Regions from separate parts of the Sphingomonas silueang genome, predicted to be linked through region 1. Evidence: riboswitches for the same ligand, from Rfam matches in the RefSeq annotation. Region 1 holds a riboswitch; the other holds the start of a gene.
The links. Region 1 has a riboswitch for cobalamin ahead of metE (5-methyltetrahydropteroyltriglutamate--homocysteine S-methyltransferase). Riboswitches for the same ligand answer to the same signal wherever they lie in the genome.
Positions count from the first base shown of each region.

Region 2: another riboswitch for cobalamin. It lies ahead of ABLE43_RS16105 (TonB-dependent receptor plug domain-containing protein); the one in region 1 lies ahead of metE (5-methyltetrahydropteroyltriglutamate--homocysteine S-methyltransferase).

Region 1 covers NZ_JBDZDK010000033.1:25,910-33,591, forward strand. Annotated here, with positions in the region: gene metE (5-methyltetrahydropteroyltriglutamate--homocysteine S-methyltransferase) at 1-1,766, opposite strand, end outside; cobalamin riboswitch at 1,881-2,103, opposite strand; gene nhaA (Na+/H+ antiporter NhaA) at 2,146-3,300, opposite strand; gene ABLE43_RS20050 (FAD/NAD(P)-binding protein) at 3,402-4,766, shown strand; gene ABLE43_RS20055 (fatty acid desaturase) at 4,815-5,690, shown strand; gene ABLE43_RS20060 (phosphate/phosphite/phosphonate ABC transporter substrate-binding protein) at 5,683-6,486, shown strand; gene epsC (serine O-acetyltransferase EpsC) at 6,590-7,507, opposite strand; gene ABLE43_RS20070 (hypothetical protein) at 7,632-7,682, opposite strand, start outside.
Region 2 covers NZ_JBDZDK010000019.1:48,225-55,906, forward strand. Annotated here, with positions in the region: gene ABLE43_RS16100 (ABC transporter substrate-binding protein) at 1-776, shown strand, start outside; gene ABLE43_RS16105 (TonB-dependent receptor plug domain-containing protein) at 799-2,730, opposite strand; cobalamin riboswitch at 2,920-3,138, opposite strand; gene kduI (5-dehydro-4-deoxy-D-glucuronate isomerase) at 3,482-4,321, shown strand; gene kduD (2-dehydro-3-deoxy-D-gluconate 5-dehydrogenase KduD) at 4,333-5,088, shown strand; gene ABLE43_RS16120 (sugar kinase) at 5,085-6,086, shown strand; gene ABLE43_RS16125 (PAS domain-containing protein) at 6,165-7,682, shown strand, end outside.

The DNA.
Region 1 (7,682 bases):
ACCTCGTCGCGGATCGCCAGCGCGATCTGGCGGCAGCTGTCCGCGCGCGGCTGGTCATCGCGCACGAACGACCAGTTGAGGATGGTGACGGGGCCGGTCAGCATGCCCTTCATCGGCCGGTCGGTCAGCCCCTGCGCATAGCGCCACCAGGCGACGGTCATCGGTTCGGGCCGGGCGACGTCGCCGTACAGGATCGGCGGGCGGACGCAGCGCGAGCCGTAGCTCTGGACCCAGCCATGGACGGTGAAGGCGAAGCCCGACAGCCGCTCGCCGAAATATTGCACCATGTCGTTGCGCTCGAACTCGCCATGGACGAGCATGTCGAGCCCGACCTCCTCCTGCCAGCGCACGGCGCGTTCGGTTTCTTCGCGCAGGAACGCTGCATAGGCGGCATCGTCGATCCGTCCGCGACCATGTTCGGCGCGGGCGTGGCGCACCGCCGCCGTCTGCGGGAAGGATCCGATGGTGGTGGTGGGGAAGGGGGGCAGGTCGAGCACCGCCGCCTGCGCCGCGATCCGCGCCGGGTGGTCGGATGCGCGGGCGTACATCGCCGGGGTGACGGCGGCGGTACGGGCGGCGACCGCTGCGTCATGGATGCGCGGCGACACGCGGCGGGCGGCGGCGGCGCGGGCGGCATCGGCCAGCGCGTCGGCGACGCTCTCGCGCCCTTCGTTCAGCGCCTCCTTCAGGATCGCCAGCGCCTCGATCTTCTGCACCGCGAACGCCAGCCACTGGCGCAGTTCGTCGTCGAGCTTCGGTTCCGCCGTCAGGTCCACCGGGACATGCAGCAGCGAGCAGGAGGGGGCGAGGATCACGTCGCGCGCGGCGGCTACGGCCTCGATCCGTTCCAGCACCGCGTCGAGATCGGCGCGCCACACGTTGCGCCCGTCGATGACGCCGAGCGACAGCAGCAGGTCGCGCGGTGCTGCGGCCAGCACCGCGTCGAGCTGTTCGGGCGCGCGCACCAGATCGACGTGCAGCCCCGCCACCGGCAGCGCGGCGGCGAGCGACAGATTATCCTCCAGCCCGCCGAAATAGGTGGCCAGCATCAGCTTCGGCCCGGCGCGCGACAGCCGGGCATAGGCGCGGGTGAAGGCGGCGCGTTGCCGTTCGGTCAGGTCCAGCACCAGCAGCGGCTCGTCGATCTGCACCCACTCCGCGCCCGCCTGCGCCAGTGCGGCCAGCAGGTCGACATAGCAGGCGAGCACCGCGTCGAGATGGTCGAGCGGATCGACCCCGCGCCCCTTGGCCAGCGCCAGCCACGTCACCGGCCCGAGCAGCACCGGACGGGTCGCGATCCCCTGTCCTTGCGCCTCGCGGAAATCGCCGAGCGGCTTGGCGGGGTCGAGCACGAAGCGCTGGTCCGCGGTCAGTTCGGGGACCATATAGTGATAGTTGGTGTCGAACCATTTGGTCATCTCGCACGCGGTCACGTCGCCGTGCGCGCAGGTGCCGCCGTTGCCGGTGCCGCGCGCCATCGCGAAGTAGGTGGCGAGGCCGTCGCCCGCGTCGCGGTAGCGCGCCGGGATCGCGCCGAGCATGACGCTGGTGTCGAGCACATGGTCGTAGAGCGAGAAATCGCCCGACGGCACCCAGTCGACGCCGAGGTCGCGCTGCCGCGTCCAATGGGTGCGCCGCAGGTCGGCGGCAGCATAGGCGAGTTCGGTGGCGGTCGTCTTGCCCGACCAGTGGCTTTCGAGCGCGAATTTAAGCTCGCGGCGTGCGCCGATGCGGGGGAATCCCAGCGTGGCGATGGTGACGGTCATTGCTTCATACCCCGTGTGAAGGGCGGGCGAGCAGGACGGGCACGCGCGCGACCGCGCGGACGGTGACGACCGGCCGCGGGGATGCAGGCGACCGATCCGACATCCCCGCCGGTGGACGTTATCGCGTCGAGGGCAGGTCTCCTGGCTCGCGGGTCGTCGCGCACGGTCGGGCCTTCCCGGCGGATCGCTCCGCCAGTGACGCATGATGACCGCCGCTCGCCGCTTACAGTTGCGGGGGCAGCGCCGGCCTTGGCCCTGCAAGGGCCGCACCGGCTTCCCGTCTTAGCTCCGCCGGTCCGGTGCGGATCGGCGAAGAACCTTCGACAGCGGCGATATCCACGATCGCGACCGGATCGTCAATCAGGATATAAAGACTTCGTTATATCGTAAAATGGCGTTCGCGCGTACTGCGCCGCAGGATCGCCCAGCCGAGCACGCCCGACAGCAGCGACCCGCCGAGCACCCCGATCCGCACCGAATCCATCACCGGTCCCTCGCCGAACGCCAGGCCGCCGATGAACAGGCTCATCGTGAAGCCGATCCCGCACAGCACCGTCATGCCCCAGAGCTGGCGGACGTTCGCCCCCGCGGGCGGCGGAGCGAAGCCGAGCCGCGTCAGCAGCTGCACGGTCGCGAATATCCCGGCCTGCTTGCCGAGGAACAGCCCGGCGATGATCCCGATCGGCACCGGCGCGATCAGGATCGCGGGCGTCAGTCCGGCGAACGACACCCCGGCATTGGCGAAGCCGAACAGCGGCAGCACGAGGAAGGTGACCCATGGCTGAAGCCCGTGCTCCAGCCGTTCGAGCGGCGGCACGGCGCCGGGCGTCCGCAGCGGCACGGTCAGCGCCACCGCGACCCCGGCCAGCGTCGCATGCACCCCCGACAGCAGCACCGCGACCCATATCCCGGTCCCGATCACCGCCCATGGCCACAGCGACCGCACGCCTGCACGGTTGAGCGCCACCAGCAGCGCCAGCCCGGCCACCGCCAGCCCGAGCGGGACCAGCGCGATCGAACCGGTATAGAAGATCGCGATCACCACGATCGCCAGCAGATCGTCGATCACCGCGATCGCGGTCAGCAGGATCTTCAGCGACAGCGGCACGCGCGATCCCAGCAGCGCGACGATGCCGAGCGCGAAGGCGATATCGGTCGCCGCCGGTATCGCCCAGCCGCGCGCGGTCGGCATGCCGCCGTTGAACGCGGTGTAGAGCAAGGCGGGAACCACCATCCCCGCCACCGCCGCCGCCCCCGGCAGGATGCGCTGCGACCAGGTGGCGAGCTGGCCGAGCAGCAGTTCGCGCTTCACTTCCAGCCCGATGAGCAGAAAGAACAGCGCCATCAGCCCGTCGTCGATCCAGTGGCGGGCGGTCAGCGGCCCGACATGCTGCTCCAGCATCGCGGCATAGAGCGGTGCGAGCGGCGAATTGGCGACCGCCAGCGCCAGCACCGCCGACAGCAGCAACAGGATGCCGCCGGTCGCCTCGCCGCGCAGCAGCCGGTGGATGCCCCGGGGGGCGACATGGGGCATCGCGATAGTCCTGTGGTGGTGGTGCGAACCCCGCATCCCTATCGCGCGGGGGGCGGCGTTCCTATACCCCCTCGGCACAACCGGTTTGAAAGGCCAGCCGCATGTCGTTGCCCGACCCGCATATATTGATCGTCGGCGGCGGGGCGTCGGGCACGCTGCTCGCGCTCAACCTGCTGCGGCAGGAGGGGCCGCGCGTCACGCTGGTCGAGCGGCGGACGGCGCAGCTCGCGCGCGGCGTCGCCTATAGCGCGGCGGACGACAGCCATCTGCTCAACGTCCGCGCCGCCAACATGAGCGCCTTTCCCGACGATCGCGACCATTTCGTCCGCTGGCTGGGCGCGCGCGGGCTAGGCGGTCCGACCAGCTTCGTGCGGCGCACGGTCTACGGCGCCTATCTCGCCGACCTGCTGGCCGGGGCGCGGGCGCAGGCACCCGACCGGCTGATGCTGGTGACGGGCGAGGTCGTCGCGCTGGACGACGGTGCGGATACGGTGACGGCGCGTTTCGCCGACGGAACGCACGCGACGTTCGATCGGGCGGTCCTCGCGCTCGGCAACCTCCCGCCGCATGCGCCCGAGGGGATCGACCTGTCGGCGCTGCCGCCCGGCGTCTATCGCGACGATCCCTGGGCGGGGGATATCGCCGAGGGCCTTGCCCCCGGCGATGCGGTGCTGCTGCTCGGATCGGGGCTGACCGCAGTCGATGCCGCGCTGCTGCTCGACCGGCGGGGGTTCCGCGGAACCGTCACCGCGCTGTCGCGCCGGGGGTTGCGCCCGCGGGTCCATGATCCCGAACAGCCGCCGGTCGATCCGGCGCGCGAGAAGCCTGCGCGCACCCTGTCGGCGCTGGTCCGCGAGGTGCGCGGCGAGGCGGCGCGCAGCGGCTGGCGCGGTGCGGTCGACGCGCTGCGACCGGTCACGCAACTGCTGTGGGCCGGGGCGGACGCGGGCCAGCGGCGGCGGTTCCTGCGCCATCTCCGCCCCTTCTGGGACGTGCATCGCCACCGCCTCGCGCCGGAGATCGGCGCGGCGATCGACGCGCTGGTCGCCGCCGGGCGGCTGCGCTTCCTCGGCGGGAAGGTGCAGGCGGTCGCCGCCGACGGCCGGTGCGCGACCGTGACGTGGCGACCGCGCGGGTCGGACGCGCGGCGGACCGAAGCCTTCGCCCGCATCGTCAACTGCACCGGTCCGCAGGGCAATCTGCTGCGCAGTCCCGAGCCGCTGCTGCGCCAGCTGACGGCGGCGGGCATCGTCCGGCCCGATGCCTGTCGGCTGGGGATCGACGTCGATGCCGCCACCCGCGTGGTGGCGGCGGACGGGCAGGCGCACCCCCGGCTCCACGCGATCGGCCCGATGACGCGCGGCATGTGGTGGGAAGTGGTCGCGGTGCCCGACATCCGCGTCCAGTGCGCGACGCTCGCCCGCGCGCTCTCCAACGCCCATTGGGTCGGCGGCGAGGGGCTGTAGCGCCGGACGCGCTTGCCTTTGCGCATATCCTATCAGTATAGTGGGATTATGAGCAAGGCGATCAGGCGGGTCGAGTGGCCCACGCTGCTGCTGGCGACGGCGGTCTATGGCGGCTGGGCGGCGGTGACGCTGTGGTGGGCGGTGCTGCCGGTCCCGCTGCTGGTGGTGCTGGGCGGCTGGTTCCTCGGCTGGCACGGGTCGTTGCAGCATGAGACGATCCATGGACACCCGACGCGGGTGCGCTGGATCAACGATGCGATCGGCGGCGTGCCGCTGTCGCTGTGGTTGCCGTACGGCGTGTATCGCCGGACGCATATCGCGCATCACCGCTCGCCCGAACCGACCCATCCGCATCATGATCCGGAGTCGCGCTACGTCGCGGGTGACGGACTGACCGCGCGCCTCGCCCGGATGCGCGCGACGCTGCTCGGGCAGATGCTGCTGGGGCCTGCGGCGGCGATCCTGCTGTTCCTGTCCGGCGAGGTGCGCCGCGCATGGCGCGAACCCGCCGCCTTCGCGCGCGAATGGGGGCCGCACCTGATCGGGGTCGCGCTGGTGCTCGTCTGGCTGGACGCGGTGGCGCTGCCGATCGCGACCTATCTGCTGTGCTTCGTGCTGCCGGGGCAGGCGGCGTCGCTGCTGCGCGGGTTCGCCGAGCATCGCGCCGACGCCGCCGGGCCGTCGCGCGCGGCCACCGTCACCTCGCACGGGCCGCTGGCGCTGCTGTTCCTCAACAACAACCTGCATGCCGCACACCATGCCTTTCCCGCCGCGCCGTGGTATCGCCTGCCGTTGCTGGAGCGGATGCGGACCGATCGGGCGGAGCCGCGCTATCGGGGGTATCGCGAGGTGGTGCGCCGCTTCGCGCTGCGCCCGCACGACCGGGTGCTGCATCCGGCGCTGGCGGCGGGCGACCATGGCTGAGATCGCATGGCTCGGCATGTACGACCACCCCGGCCAGCATGCCGCGAATGACGCGCTCTGGGCGGGGATCGCCGAAGACCTGCGGTTGCGCGGCGTGCGGGGGGTGCCCGCCCGGCTGACGCGCGGCGTGGGGACCGGGGAGGTGTGGTCGCATCCCGGCCTGCTGCTCGGCATGATCTGCACCCGGCCATGGGCCTTGGCGCATGACCGGCTGCGGCTGCTCGGCCATCCGGTCTATGCCGGGACGGCGACGCCGGGCACGCATCGCAGCCGGATCGTGGTGCGGCGCGACGATCCCGCGCGCGCCCTTGCCGACCTGCGGGGACGGCGGGTGGCGATCAACGACGCGGGATCGAACACCGGCATGGCGCTGCTGCGCGACCGGATCGCACCGCTGGCAGGCGGCGCGCCGTTCTTCGCCCCGGTGATCGAAACCGGCGCGCATGCCCGCAGCGCGGAGGTGGTGGCCGGGGGGCGGGCGGACGTGGCCGCGATCGACGAAGTGACCTTCGCCGCGCTCGCCCGCTTCGCGCCCGACGTGACCGGCGCGCTGCGCACGCTCGACTGGAGCGCGCCTGCCGCGACCCCGGCGTTCGTCACGGCGGCCACGACGCCGCCCGAGGTCGTCGCCCGTCTGCGCTCCGGCCTCGACCGGGTGCTCGCCGATCCCGTGCTGGCCGAGGCGCGCGCGGTACTGGGCCTGACCGGGATCGTGCCGAGCCGCGCCGACCTGCGCGCGCATGTCGCCCGACAGGATGCGGCGGCGGCAGCGGCGGGCTATCCTGCGCTCGCCTGAGCGCTACCGCCTGTCCGGAGTGGAGTCGGGGGACGTGCCGCAAGCGCTGCGCAGGGTGTCTCGACTGCGCTCGACACGAACGGTGGTGTGGTCGAACGACGCGCTATCGCTTGGTCACCACCGCTTCGGGTTGCAGCACCAGACTGCCCGGCGCCACGTCGCTCAGCAGCCAGACGTTGCCGCCGATCACCGTGCGGTCGCCGATCCGCACCCGGCCGAGGATCGTCGCCCCGGCATAGATCAGCACGTCGTCGCCGATGATCGGATGCCGCGCCTCGCGCTCGGCCAGCGGACCGCGCGGGGGTTCGTGGCCGTTCGGTCGCCGCCCGCGCCCGCCGAGCGTGACATGCTGGTACAGCCGCACCCGCGCGCCGATCACCGCCGTCTCGCCGATCACCACGCCGGTGCCGTGGTCGATGAAGAAGCTGGGGCCGATGGTGGCACCCGGATGGATGTCGATCCCGGTGCGTTCGTTGGCCAGTTCGGACACGATCCGCGCCACGATCGGCGCGCCGAGCGAATCGAGTTCATGCGCGATGCGGTGATGCAGGATCGCGGTCGCGCCGGGATAGCAGATCAGGATCTCGTCCACGCTGCGCGCCGCCGGATCGCCGCGAAAGATCGCCGCGACATCGGTGTCGAGCAGCGAGCGGATGCGCGACAGCGTGCCCGCGAACAGCCGCACCACCTCGCCCGCGCGGCCCGGTTCGGCAACCAGCCCCTGCACATCGTGCCAATAGGCGAGTTCCTGCTCGACCTCGCCCGCGATCAGGTCCAGCGCGGTGGCGATGCGATCGGCGACGAAGCCGTCCTCCGCCGCCGCATCGCCCCGGAACCGCCCGAGCCGCGCCGGGAACAGTGCCTCGGCCAGCAGCCGCACCGCGCGGTCGAGCGGATCGCGCGCGGGGAAGCGTTCGGGTGCCGGGCGGCTGGGCTGGGCATGGCGCCATGCCGCCCGCGCCGCCGCCAGCGCGCGGGTCGCGTGCGTCACGGCACGATCGCGTTCGGGGTCGAGGGTCATGCGCGGTCCTTCCAGACAAAAAGGCGGCCGGACGACGGATCGCCCGGCCGCAAGGCTACGCTGGTCGCTTAGGGAGCTACACCGAGCGTCGCAGGACACGGGCGGCGGGTGCCGCCCGCGAAGGTCAGAGGGCGGAATTGCCGATGGCGTTGCCGAGCGGTTCGGGCGCGGGCAG
Region 2 (7,682 bases), on a different contig from region 1:
CTGCGGCTATCGCCCCGCCGCGCCACGATCCCCCGCGCCGGATCGTCTCGCTGAACCTGTGCGCCGATCAGCAGTTGCTGGCGCTCGCCGATGATGCGCAGATCGCCGGGCTGACCCGCCTGTCGCGCGATCCGGCGATGTCGGCGGGGGCGCGGCGCGCCGCCCGCCTGCCGGTGATGGATGCGAGCGCCGAGGATCTGCTCGCGCTGCAACCCGATCTCGTGCTGACCGATGCCGGGTTTCCGGCCCCGGCGCTCGCCGCGCTGCCGCAAGCGGCGTTCCGCACGGTGCCGCTCGGCTGGGTCGCGCGCTACGACGACATCGTCGCGCAGTTGCGGCAGGTGGGCGATGCGGTCGGCCACCGCGACCGCGCCGAGGCGCTGGTCGTGCGGATGGACCGCGCGCTGGCAACGATCGACAAGGCGGCGGGCAAGGGCCGGATCGCCGCCGATTACCAGCGGCGCGGCTTCCTGACCGGCAGCGGCACGCTGGTCGACGAACTGATGGGGCGGGTTGGCCTCGTCAACCTCGCCACCCAGTTGGGCAAGCCCGCACTGTCGCAACTGGCGCTGGAGGAGATGGTCGCCGCGCACCCCGACCTGATCCTGCGCAGCGAAAGCGCGCAGGTGGTGGATCGGGGGACCGAACTGCTTGCCCATCCCGCGATTGCCGGGGTCGCCCGCGCCGACCTGCCGCAGGCGTGGACGGTGTGCGGCGGCCCGGCCTATGTCCTCGCCGCCGAACGGCTGGCCCGTACGCTGGCGCGTCGGGGCTGATCGGCGGCGGGGCGACACCGCGTCAGAACCCGGCGCGGATGCCGGCATAGGCACCCCGGCCCGGCGCGCGATAGGTGAACACCTCCTCGTATTTGGCCGCGAAGATATTCTCGACGCGGGCAAAGGCGGTCAGCCGGTCGGCGATCCGGGCATCGGCGGCAAGGTTCACCAGCACATAATCGTCCAGACGCACGCGCGGCCCCAAGGGCAGGTTGGTGAAGTTCGAATCGAACGTCTTGCCGTTATAGCGCGCAGTCAGCGTCGCGCCGAAACCGTCGTCCGCTGCCCGCCACGTCAGGTTCGCCGATCCGATGTGCGGCGGGCGGCGCACTTCCTCCGCCCCCGCCTCGACCGCGTCGAGATAGGTATAGGCGAGGTCGGCGACGAAGCCTGCGCCCAGCGGCGCATGGGCGAAGGCCTCGATCCCGCGCTGGCGCGAGCGGGTGGCGCGGTTGGCCGGGGAGACGACGAAGCTGGGCGAGAAGGTCGAATAGATCTCGTCGCGCAGGACCGAGCGGAACAGCGTCGCACCGACGCGCACGCCGGGGGCGGGGGTCAGGTCGATGCCGCCCTCGATCCCTTCCGACTTTTCCGGCTTCAGGTTCGGATTGCCGATGAAGCTGCGCGGATCGAAGCCGAACAGTTCGTAGTTGGTCGGGTTCTTGATCCCCGATCCCGCCGCCGTGCGCACGCGGATCAGCGGCGACAGCGCATAGCTGCCGCGCACCCGCCATGTCGTCGCATCCTCGAACCGGTTGTTCAGGTCGCGGCGGATCGACGCGCCGAACCCGGCTTTGTCGCCGACGCGCAGGTCGTACTCGCCGACGATGCCGGTGTTGTCGGTGCTGCGCCCGAGATTGGCGGGGGAGGGCGCGAAGACGGCGACCGAGCGGAAACGCTCGCGCTCGAAATCGGCGGCGAGGGTGAAGGCGTGGGTCAGCGTGCCGTCGACGAGGCGATAGGTCGAATCATACGCCGCCTTGAACCGCTCGCCGCGATTGTCGGAGGTCAGGTCGCCCGCGGTACGGCTGTTGCGGTGCGTGTCGTTCAGCTGCACGGTCGCCGCCTGCGTCCACGCGCCGTCGAACAGGTCGAGTTCGGCACGACCGAGGCCGAGGAAGCTGCGCGAGGTCGTCGTGTCGTCGCCGTCCACCACGAAGCCGTAGGTCGGCGAGGTGAAGTCGAAGTCCTGCGGGTTGGTATCCGCCTGCAACCGCGCATAGCGCCCGGTCGCGAACAGGCGGAGATTGGGGGCGAGTGCATAGGCCAGCTTGCCCGCGAACTGGCGGTTGTCCGCGCCCAGGTTACGATCGCCAATGCCGCGCCGCGCGGAGGGCGTGCCGCCGGTGCTGTTGAACGCGCCCGACACGACATAATCCAGCCCGCCGGTAACGCCGCCCAGCCGGGCCGCGCCGCCGACGGTATCGAAGGTGCCGCCCTCGATCCGGCCGCGCACGCCCGGTGCGTCCGCCCCGTTGGCGGTGATGTAATGCACCACGCCGCCGATCGCGTCCGAGCCATAGGTCGCCGACTGCTGGCCGCGCAGCACCTCGATCCGGGCCACGTCGTCGGCGATCAGCGTCGCGAAGTCGAACTCGCCGAGGAACGGGTCGGACGCCTCGATCCCGTCGATCAGGACCAGCGTGTGGTTCGCCTCCGTCCCGCGCAGGCGCAGCTGGGTGAAGCCGCCGACCCCGCCCGAGCGGCTGACCGACACGCCCGGCACGTCGCGCAGGATGTCGGAGACGACCCGCGTCTGGCGGTTCTCCAGCGTCTGCGCGTCGAGCAGCGTATAGGACGAGCCGAGCAGGTCGGCGGGTGTGCCGTCCAGCGCGCGGGTGCCGGTGACGATGATCGGATCGGTCGCGTCGTCGGCGGCCTCGCCCGGCAGCGCCTGGGCAAAGGCGGAGGAGCCGGCGAGCAGCGCGGCAAGGGTAAGCGTGGTCTTCAACATGCGTGTTCCCCGGGGTGCGGACAGGAGCGCGACGGGCGGGGAACGGGCGGCCAGGCCCGGACAGGAAAGCACGGCTCCGGCGGCACCCCCGCGCGTGGAAACCGGCGACTCCCCCGCATGCGGCCCCGCCGCATCGAGTTTCGTCGCTCCACACGGAGAACCGGCCCCGGTCTCCGCTGGACCTCGGGCAGAAGCGACCACGCGCCGGCAGGTCTCCTGGCTCGCGGGTCGTCGCAATCGCGCTCCCACCTTCCCGGTTTCCCAGTGGCTGCCGTGTCGGATGTCCGACCGGCGTGGAGGCGTGCTCACCGCTTACAGTTGCAGGGACAGCCGCGGCATTGGGGATGAGAGCCCCGCACCGCATTCCCGTTTCAAGCCCCGAAGGGCACCGGCGTGCCACGATCCGCCGACATGGCCGCCGGATCGCCGCGCGCCTCTAGCCGGGCGGTGCCTGCGTGGCAAGCATCAGGCTGGAAGCGCATGAGGTAATCGGTGTCATTCCGACAGGCGATCACCGTTCGGCAGAATGCTTCACGATCGCATAGTGAAAGGCCGTACCATCTATCGGAACGATATATTCCGGGCACGCAACGCCGCGGATTTCCGCGGTCTGGCGTGACCGGCGCTTTTCCGGGCGAAAAACGGGTCGACGCGATCGATGCCGCACAGTAGGACGATTGCAGACCGTTTCGCATCGCAGGACCGGGGCTGGCCGTCGGGCCATTGATACCGGTTACCAAGGGAGAGAATCATGTTCGACCGCACCTATTACGCCACGCATCCCGACATGATGGAATGCGTGTCCAACGAGGAACTGCGCGACCGCTATCTGATCGACGGCCTGTTCCGCACCGGCGAATGCGTGCTGAACTACACCCATGCCGACCGGTTCGTGATCGGCGGCGTCGCGGTGGGCGACACGCCGGTCAAGCTGCCCGCGCAGACCGAGCCGAAGTCGGCGGAGGGACATCCCTTCCTCGAACGTCGCGAGATGGCGGTGGTGAACGTCGGCGAGGCCGAGGGCACCGTGACCGTCGACGGCGAGGTGTTCACGCTCGGCAACAAGGACTGCGTCTACGTCACCATGGGCGCGACCGACGTCGAGTTCGGCGGCGCGGGTGCGCGTTTCTACATCGCGTCGTGCCCGGCGCATAAGGGCTTCCAGACCCGCAAGCTCGGCATTGCCGACGCCAACGCGCTCGACCGCGGCAGCCTCGAGGAATCGAACGAGCGGACGATCTACCAGCTCGTCATTCCCGGCGTGTGCGATTCGGCGCAGCTGGTGATGGGCCTGACCGTGCTGAAGCCCGGCAGCGTGTGGAACACCATGCCCCCGCACATCCACGAGCGCCGCAGCGAGATCTATTTCTACTTCGAGCTGCCGACCGACAACGACAAGGTGTTCCATTACATGGGCGAGGGCGAGGCGATGCGCCACATCGTCATGGGCAACGAGGAAGCGGTGATCTCGCCGCCGTGGTCGGTCCACATGGGGTCGGGCACCCGCGCCTACGCCTTCATCTGGGCGATGGCGGGCGAGAACCAGGACTATACCGACATGAACGTCCTCGACATCTGCCAGCTGGCCTGAGGGACGCGATCATGACCAATCCCTTCGACCTTTCGGGCCGCGTCGCGGCGATCACCGGGGCCAATACCGGCATCGGGCAGGCGATCGCGCTGGCGCTCGCCGCCGCCGGGGCCGATGTCGCGCTGATCGGGCGCACGCCCGCGACCGACACGGCGGACAAGGCGCGTGCGCTGGGCCGCCGGGCGGAGATCGTCTCCGCCGACCTGTCGACCATCGCCCCGGTCGAAGGGGTGGTCCGCCAGACGATCGACACGCTCGGCGGGCTCGACATCCTCGTCAACAATGCGGGCATCATCCGCCGTGCCGACAGCCTCGACTTCACCGAGGAAGACTGGGACGCGGTGATCGACACCAACCTGAAGTCGGTGTTCTTCCTGACGCAGGCCGCCGGGCGGCACATGGTGGCCCAGGGGCGGGGCAAGGTCATCAACATCGCCTCGATGCTGACCTTCCAGGGCGGCGTGCGCGTGCCGAGCTATACCGCGTCCAAATCGGGCATCGGCGGCCTTACCAGGCTGCTGGCCAATGAATGGGCGGCCAAGGGGGTGAACGTCAACGCGATCGCGCCGGGCTATATCGCCACCAACAACACCGCCGCGTTGCAGGCGGACGAAACGCGCAACCGCCAGATCCTCGAACGTATCCCGGCGGGCCGCTGGGGCGATGCGAGCGATCTGGGCGGGGCGGCGATATTCCTTGCCTCGACCGCTTCGGACTATGTAAACGGCCATGTCCTTGCGGTCGATGGGGGGTGGCTCGCACGATGATCCTGTGTTTCGGCGAACTGCTGCTGCGCATGACCGCGCCGGGGCGCGAACTGGTGATGCAGAGCCCGCGCTTCGACGTGTATGTCGGCGGGGCCGAAGCCAATGTTGCGGTCGGGCTCGCCAATCTCGGCCATGCCGCGGCGATGGCCAGCGTGGTTCCCGACAGTCCGCTGGGGCGCGGCGCCGTGTCGGCATTGCGCGCGCAGGGGGTGGACTGTTCGCGCGTCGCCGTTCGTGACGGCCGGATGGGACTGTATTTCCTGAGCGCCGGGGCAGGCTTGCGCGCATCGGACATCGTGTACGACCGCGCAGGGTCCAGCTTCGCGACCGCGCCTGCGTCCACCTGGGACTGGGACGCGCTGCTGGACGGCTGCACCCGGCTGCACCTGTCGGGCATCACCCCGGCGCTGGGGCATGAGACCGCGAATGCCGCGATCGCCGCTGCCGAGGCGGCGCGGGCGAAGGGGCTGACCGTCTCGTTCGACGGCAACTATCGCGCCCGGCTGTGGGAGGCGTGGGACAGCGATCCCCGAGCGGTGCTGACGCGGCTGGTCGGCATGGCGGACCTGTTGTTCGGCAATCACCGCGACGTGTCGCTGCTGCTGGCCAAGCCCTTTTCGGGCGATGGCGAGGACCGGCGGCGCGAGGCGGCGGAAGCGGCGTTCGCCGCCTTCCCGAACCTGAAGCACATCGCCTCGACCGCGCGCCATGTCGATGACGCCGATCGCAACCGCCTGTCGGCGCGGATCGATACGCCCACCGGCGCGGTCCAGACGCAGGAAGTCGCGGTGTCGGGCATCGTCGATCGCATCGGCGGCGGCGATGCCTTTGCCAGCGGCGTGCTCCACGCGCTGATGTCGGGGCGGGACGCGGCGACGGCGGCAAGCTGGGGCCTCGCGGTCGCGGCGCTCAAGCATTCGCTGCCGGGCGACGCCAGCCTGTTCCGTCAGGCCGATATCGACGCCTTCCTGGGCGGCGGGCTCGACGTTCGCCGCTGACCGCTGCGCACCGAGCCTTGCGTCCGAAAGGATGAGGAGCCAAGGAACGGCGGTTGGGGGGACCACGTTTCTGTGGCGATGCGAGACGAGTTGAGCGATAGCGGCAACGCGGGCGGCGCGGCGATCGGCGACGAACGCCGGATCGCGCACGAGATCGCCGGGACCGGCGGCGGGACCGACCCGTTCGTCGCCGCCGTGCGTGCCACGCGCATGCCGATGATCATCACCGACCCGCGGCAGGACGACAATCCGGTCGTGTTCGCCAACGACGCCTTCTGCCGCCTGACCGGCTATACTCGCGACGAGATCATCGGGCGCAACTGCCGCTTCCTTCAGGGTGAGGATACCGATTCCGCGACGGTCGCGCGCATCCGCGACGCGGTGGCCCGGCGCGAATCGATCGAGATCGAAATCCGCAACTATCGCCGCGACGGTACGCCGTTCTGGAACCGGCTGCTGCTGGCCCCGGTGCCCGATGCGGACGGGCAGCTCGCCTATTTCTTCGCCAGCCAGATGGATGTGACGCTGGAGCGCGAGCGGGTGGAGGGACTGGAGACCAGCAACGCCGCGCTGATGGCCGAACTGGCCGGGCGGTTCCGCGAACAGGAGGAGCGCGAGCGCGAGATGCACTTCGCGCTGGAGGCGGGGCGGTTCGGCACCTGGTCGCTCGAGCGCGAGACGTGCCGGCTCCGCACCTCCGACATCTGTCGCGTCAACTGCGGCTTTCCGGCGGACTATCCCCCGTCGCATGCCGAAATCCTCGCGATCGTCCATGATGACGACCGCGCCGACCTGCTCGCCGCGATCGAGCGCAGCTTCGCGGGCGAGCCGTTCGAGAACGAGGTGCGCATCCGCACCGCCGCGGGCGACCGGCGCTGGATCGCCAGCCGCGGCCAGCCGACCTGCGACGATGCCGGGCGCGTGGTCCGGCTGGCGGGGGTGTCGATCGACGTCACCGATTACAAGCGCCTTGAGCAGATGCGCGCGGCGATGGCCGACCTCAACGACACGCTGCGCCTGCTCGACGACCCGGTCGAGATGAGCGTCGCCGCATCGCAGATCATCGGTCAGGCACTGGGGGTCGACCGCGTCGGCTATGGCCTCGTCGATCGCGCGGCGGAGACGATCGTGATCGAGCGCGACTGGAACGCGCCGGGCGTCACCACGATCGCGGGGACGCTCCATTTCCGCGACTACGGCAGCTATATCGACGATCTGAAGCGCGGCGAGACCGCGATCGTCGCCGACGCGCGCACCGACCCGCGCACCGCCGATACCGCGGCGCAGCTGGAGGCGATCAACGCCCGCGCGTTCATCAACATGCCGCTGACCGAACATGGCGGACTGGTCGCGCTGCTCTATGCCAATCACGGCGAGGCGCGCGCGTGGCGCGACGACGAGGTGGCGTTCATGCGTGAGGTGGCCGAACGCACCCGCGCCGCAACCGAGCGCCGCCGCGCCGAACGCGAGCTGGAGGCGCTGGCCGCGTCGCTGGAGGAGCAGGTCGCCGATCGCACCAACGCGCTGGTGACGGCGCAGGACGCGCTGCGCCAGAGCCAGAAGATGGAGGCGATCGGTCAGCTGACCGGCGGTGTC